Regions from separate parts of the Romboutsia lituseburensis genome, predicted to be linked through region 2. Evidence: a T-box and tRNA genes for the amino acid it is inferred to sense, from the RefSeq annotation. Region 2 holds a T-box; the other holds one or more tRNA genes.
What was found. The T-box of region 2 lies ahead of NWE74_RS13375 (valine--tRNA ligase). A T-box ahead of a tRNA ligase gene usually reads a tRNA of that ligase, here a tRNA-Val.
Positions count from the first base shown of each region.

Region 1: it has a tRNA-Val gene. The T-box ahead of NWE74_RS13375 (valine--tRNA ligase) is inferred to sense a tRNA for this amino acid. The anticodon was not compared.

Region 1 is NZ_JANQBQ010000001.1:2,372,610-2,376,033, forward strand. It holds gene NWE74_RS11450 (ATP-binding protein) at 1-717, shown strand, start outside; gene NWE74_RS11455 (pentapeptide repeat-containing protein) at 867-1,511, opposite strand; tRNA gene NWE74_RS11460 (tRNA-Thr) at 1,607-1,681, opposite strand; tRNA gene NWE74_RS11465 (tRNA-Asp) at 1,700-1,776, opposite strand; tRNA gene NWE74_RS11470 (tRNA-Val) at 1,790-1,865, opposite strand; tRNA gene NWE74_RS11475 (tRNA-Glu) at 1,873-1,947, opposite strand; tRNA gene NWE74_RS11480 (tRNA-Lys) at 1,953-2,028, opposite strand; gene NWE74_RS11485 (adenylosuccinate synthase) at 2,313-3,424, opposite strand, start outside.
Region 2 is NZ_JANQBQ010000001.1:2,732,413-2,735,836, reverse strand. It holds gene NWE74_RS13375 (valine--tRNA ligase) at 1-1,638, opposite strand, end outside; T-box leader at 1,743-2,058, opposite strand; gene NWE74_RS13370 (polysaccharide deacetylase family protein) at 2,150-2,962, opposite strand; gene NWE74_RS13365 ([Fe-Fe] hydrogenase large subunit C-terminal domain-containing protein) at 2,992-3,424, opposite strand, start outside.

The DNA.
Region 1 (3,424 bases), 360 kb from region 2:
GATTATCTAGAAATTAAATATTCTTGTGATAACTGTAAAGATACTGGTTTTTTAACAAATGGTCACAAATGTAAATGCTTCAAACAAGAAATTATCAATGAGGCGTACAGGATGTCTAACTTAGATAGGGTTTTAAATAACGAAAATTTTGCTAATTTTAATTTTGATATATTTTCACCTGTTAGACCAGAAGGTGCTAAAATGTCACCCAGAGAAAATATGTTAGATATATTCTCTATTTGCGAGAAATTTGTACTTGATTTTGATAAAGATAATGAAGAGAATTTATTATTCTATGGTTCTACAGGTTTAGGAAAAACTTATATGTGTAACTGCATAGCTAAGGATTTACTAGATAGAGGTTATGTTGTTATTTATCAGACTTCATTTAGAATACTAGAGATTATAGAGGATTATAAATTTAGAAAAGATCCTAATAATAAATTAGCTGATCAAAATTATAAAAATCTATTTGACTGTGATTTACTTATTATAGATGACTTAGGAACTGAACTTAATAATTCATTTACAAGTGGTGAAATATTTAATATCGTTAATACTAGATTAGTTGCTGGAAAAAAAATAATAATCTCAACAAACCTAACACCTGCCCAACTTGGAAAAGTTTATACTCAAAGAACTTTATCTAGGATTTTGGATAAATTTAGAATAACTAAATTTGTTGGTAATGATTTAAGATGGGAAAGATATAAGTAGAAGAAATAATCCTTTATTTTCTTCTACTTATTTTTTACCCAAAGTGTTAATAAATATCATATAGTTAACTACGTAACCAATATAATTATTTATCCACAGCTCAATTTTATAAAATTTACAAATTTACTTGTGGATAATATAATTTTTATCTATACGATAGTTATCCCCATTAATTTACTCAATTCTAAAGCCTGAGCTACTGTAAATTTCCCTCCATGAAGATCTTTTAACCCAACTTCTACGCCTTCTATACTACATGTTGAAAAATCAACTCCATCTAAAGAAATTCCACTAAACACAACACTATTAAAATTTGTCGACTCTATTGTTAAAGTTTCATTTTCTACATCCTGAAATACAGATCCTTGAAAATCAGATTCTATAAAACTAACACCTTTTATCTTTGAAAATGAAAAATTAGAATAAAGTCCTTTAGTTTCTTTAAAAACTACACTTTTTAAAATAGAATCATCAAATCTCGCACCAGTTAATTTACAATTTCTAAATTCAACTCTATATATTCCGCTATCTCCAAAATTAATATTAGATAAATTACAATTATCAAATATTACATCAATCATATCTATTTTTCTAAAATCACAATCATCAAAATTTACATTTTTAAATACACATGTGTTAAACCTAACTCTTACTTCTGAAATTGATTGTATTGTCGTATTTTCTATAATTTTATCTTCTATTTTCTCTTCTTCCCAAATTTTATCTATTATATCATTTGTTACTTCTAATTCTTTTGGAATTTTTGGGCTTTGAATTTTTATTTTTTTAGCCATGTTTACATCATCCGTTCTTAATTAATTTTTTTACTTTTTAAATATAACATAATTTGAAAATAAAAAAAACTCTTAGATAAACTAAGAGTTTTGATTGGAGCTAGTGATAGGAATCGAACCTACAACCTGCTGATTACAAGTCAGCTGCTCTACCGTTGAGCCACACTAGCATAAAAAATATATTAAATTGGCGACCTGGAAGGGACTCGAACCCTCGACCTCCAGCGTGACAGGCTGGCATTCTAACCAGCTGAACTACCAGGCCGCATTTATATAAATGGTGGGACTAACAGGGCTCGAACCTGTGACCCCCTGCTTGTAAGGCAGGTGCTCTCCCAGCTGAGCTATAGTCCCGGGATATTGGTGACTCATAGGGGAATCGAACCCCTGTTACCGCCGTGAAAGGGCGGTGTCTTGACCGCTTGACCAATGAGCCAAAAATGGTGATCCATCCGCGACTCGAACGCGGGACACCCTGATTAAAAGTCAGGTGCTCTACCGACTGAGCTAATGGATCATCTTCTTTTTCGTGGGTGTTTCTCTCACTCACAAAGACTATTATATTATGGGTTTATAATTTCGTCAACACTTTTTCTACATTTTTTTTATTTTTTTTTATCAGTTTAATGAATATAGCCTAGAATCCTGTAAATAACTTATATTTATATTTAATAATTTACTTTATTGAATATATTTTATACTATTTTTTTAAATTTTTTTAAATTTTTTATATTAATTTAAATAAAAAAATAAAAAATGTAGTGATAAAATACCACTACATTTTTTATAAAAATTTATATATTAAGCGAATATATTTCTTCTTATTATAGTTTGAGCTCTATTTGGTCCAACTGAAACCATATCTATGTTAACTCCAACTAACTCTTCTATTCTAGCTATATATTTCTTAGCATTTTCTGGAAGGTCTTCGTATTTTTCTACAGTAGTTAAATCTTCATTCCATCCATCTAACTCTTCATATACAGGTTCACATTTAGCTAAATCTTCTAATGATGCTGGGAAATCAGTTATTACTTCATCTCCTAACTTATATCCTGTACATATACTTACCTTATCAAATCCACTTAAAACGTCTAATAACATGAATGATATACTTGTTATTCCGTTAACTCTAGCTGCATATTTTACTATTACAGCATCAAACCATCCACATCTTCTAGCTCTTCCAGTTACTGTTCCGAACTCACGACCTTGAACTCTTATCTTTTCTCCAACTTCGTTATCTAATTCAGTAACAAATGGTCCTTCTCCAACTCTTGTAGTATAAGCTTTAACTATACCAACAACATCTTTTATCATATTTGGTCCAACACCTGCTCCTATAGAGAATCCTCCTGATGTTGGATGAGAAGATGTAACGTATGGGTAAGTTCCTAAGTCTAAGTCTAGTAATGTTCCTTGAGCACCTTCAAATAGTACTTTTTTACCTGCTTTTATCGCATCGTATACTACAACTGAAGTATCGGCAACATTCTTTCTTATTTGATCAGCATATCCTAAATATTCATTGTATATAGTTTCGAAATCAAACATAGCTTCTTTTCCATATACACCTTGAACTAATTTATTTTTAGCATCTATTTGTAATTTTAATTTCTTAGCAAATATTTCTTTATCCATTAAGTCACATATTCTTATTCCTGATCTTTCAGTTTTATCCATGTAACAAGGACCTATACCTTTTTTAGTAGTTCCTATTTTGTTATCTCCTCTAGCTTCTTCTGCTAGTGCATCTAACTCTTTATGATATGGGAACACAACGTGCGCTCTATCACTTACTTTTATGTTTGTTGTATCTATATTTTCTTTATTTAAAGTCTCTATTTCTTCTAAAAATCCTTTTGGATCAAATACTATACCGTTACCTATTACATTTATAGTTTTAGGATTTA
Region 2 (3,424 bases):
TGCTCCATATTGGTCTATTACTTCTAATGGATCTATTCCGTTTCCTAGAGATTTACTCATTTTTCTACCTTCAGAGTCTCTAACTAGTCCATGTATTAATACATGTTCAAATGGAGTTTCACCCATACAGAACATTCCTGCAAATGCCATTCTAACTACCCAGAAGAATATTATATCGTATCCAGTTACAAGTACACTTGTTGGATAGTAGTAGTTTAATTCCTCTGTATTGTTTGGCCATCCTAAAGTTGAGAAAGGCCATAATGCAGAAGAGAACCATGTATCTAGAACATCTTCATCTTGCTTGAAGTTAGTGCATCCACATTTACATTGCTTTGGCATTTCTTTAGCAACAACTACTTCACCACATTCTTGGCAGTAGTAAGCTGGTATTTGGTGACCCCACCATAATTGTCTTGATATACACCAGTCTCTTATATTTTCTAACCATTGAGTATATGTTTTATCAAATTTATCAGGAACGAATTCTAAATCTTTCTTCTTTAATATATCTAAAGCAGGCTTAGCAAGCTCGTCCATTTTAACGAACCATTGATCAGAAAGTCTTGGCTCAACTACAGTTTTACATCTATAACAAGAACCTACATTATGATTGTGGTCTTTTATTGCTATCATGTATCCTGCTTCATCTAAATCAGCTATAAGTTGCTTTCTGCACTCATATCTGTCCATACCTTCGTATTTACCAGCTAACTTATTCATAGTTCCATCTTCGTTCATTACATTTATCTTTTCAAGATTATGTCTTTGACCTACTTCAAAATCATTAGGGTCATGAGCTGGAGTCATTTTAACTGCACCAGTACCAAACTCTAAATCAACATAATCGTCAGCAACTATTATTAAATCTCTTCCTATCATAGGAAGTATAGCATGCTTACCTACTAAATGCTTGTATCTTTCATCTTCTGGATTTACAGCTATACCTGTATCTCCTAACATTGTTTCTGGTCTAGTTGTAGCTATTTCTAAGAATTCATCACTACCTTTTATTGGATATTTTATGTGATAGAATTTACCATCATGCTCTTCGTGTTCAACTTCAGCATCTGATAAAGTAGTCTTACAATCAGGACACCAGTTTATTATTCTGTTTCCTCTGTATATCTGACCTTTTTCATATAGTTTCACAAAGAACTCAGTAACAGCTTCGTTACATCCTTCATCCATTGTGAATCTTTCTCTATCCCAGTCACAAGAATCTCCTAACTGTTTCATTTGGTCTACTATCTTTCTACCAAATTCATTTCTCCAGTCCATAGCTCTGTTTAGGAATTCTTCTCTTCCTATTTCATACTTAGTTTTTCCTTCTTGTTCTTTTATTCTTTCAACAACTTTAACTTCTGTTGCTATAGATGCATGGTCAGTTCCTGGTTGCCATAAAGCTTCATAACCGTCCATTCTCTTCCATCTTATAAGTATATCTTGTAATGTATGGTCAAGTGCATGTCCCATATGTAATTGCCCTGTTATATTTGGCGGTGGAAGCATTATTGTAAATGGCTTCTTATTTGGGTTTGGCTTAGACTTGAATAATCCATCTTCAACCCACTTTGAGTATAATCTAGATTCAAAATCTTTAGGATTATACGTTTTTGGTAAATTAGTATTTTCCATTGTGTTTCCTCCTTATTTATAATTAATATAATTATTTGCTTATTTATCCATATCTATTGATGCAATATAATTTACTTAAGCATAAAAAAAGCTCTTCATCCTATAATAAGGACGAAAAGCTCGCGTTACCACCTTAATTCCACAAACTATGCTATGCTTAATTTTAACAATAATATAACACTCGTATTTACGCTGTCACATCCATCGTTCAAGTTCACATATTTAAAAATAATTAAACTTAGTTTCATAGTTATGGCTCTCAATAGATTTTAACGATTCACACCGTCTAAGCTTACTGTTAGTTCAGCTTAGAAACTCCGAAGCTACCTTCTACAAATCTATTCCAAGAAGACCTTTCAGCCTATGAGTCTTCATCTCTTTTAGTAGTATTTATATACTCCTCTTCATCACAGTTTTTATTTTCATTTATTATTTAATTATATCCAATTACTAATATTATTGTCAATTACTTATAATAATATATACCTGATTTTAAGTTTTATATATATTTTTATAAGTTTTTATCCCAATAATTATGAGGTTGTGTGTCTTCTGTTATTGGCATTATTTCATAGCCTCTGTCTTTTAACACTTTTATCATACTATCTAAAGCTTTTACAGTTTGTTCCTTTTCATGCATTAGTACTACTAAGTTTGGATTATCTCGTCCATAATATAGTACATTACTTACTATGATATCAGTAGTAGCTCTCCAGTCTTGAGTATCTAAATTCCAATCCCACATTTTATATCCATTTTCTTTCAATAATTCATGAGATGCATCTGGCATATAAGGTTTACTTCCATAAGGAAGTCTTATTAATTTTGATATTTCCCCTGTTATACTATAAAAAGTATTTTCACATGTTTCAAATTCTTTTAATGTATTTTGAGGAGTTTTATATAATTGTTTTATATCATGTGACACACTATGAAATCCTGCACTATGTCCATCTTCCTGTATTCTTTCTACTTCATCTTTATGAAGTTTCATATTACCATCAATCATAAAGAAAGTTGCTTTAACATCATTTTTTTCTAGTATATCTAAGATTTCATTTGTATACTTTGATGGTCCATCATCTATAGTTATATATGCTATTTTTCCCGTTCTTGGTATTGGACCTTTTTGCTCTGGTGTTATTGATTTTTTAATAATCTCTGTAAGTGTATTATCTCTTATTAAACTTGCCACTTCATTGTTCTCTGTATAATTACTAGTTTCTTTGACATTTCCCTTAAAATAATTAAAACCTATTACTGAACCAATTATTGCTATACATATAATAGACACAATAATAGATATATTAGATTTGTACTTCATCCCCCTAATCTCCCTCTCATATAATAACTTTAATTATTATCTGTGATATTTCTACTAAATATTTTTAGTACTTGTTCTTCTTCTTTTTCTCCTAACGATTCAATTCTTTTTATCCCCATCATAGTTAAAAACTGAATTACATTTAAATTTTCAAACGGTGTTTCCATTTGAGTTTCTTTACAATAATACTCTACATGCTTTGTCCCTTTTTCAACTGTTAAGATTCTTTTTGGGCCACCAACGCATCCTCCTACACATCCCATACCTTCTATAAAAGTAGCATTTATTTCATTATTGCTTAATTTCTCTAGTCCCTCTTTGCATTCTTTTGTACCTTGGAATGAGTGACTTATAAATTTTATAGCTTCATTGATCCTCTTAGATGACATTTTTATAGCTTCACTAACACCTCCACTTTTAGCGTACACACGTCCTGCAAAGGAAGCTTCTACTCTACTTTCA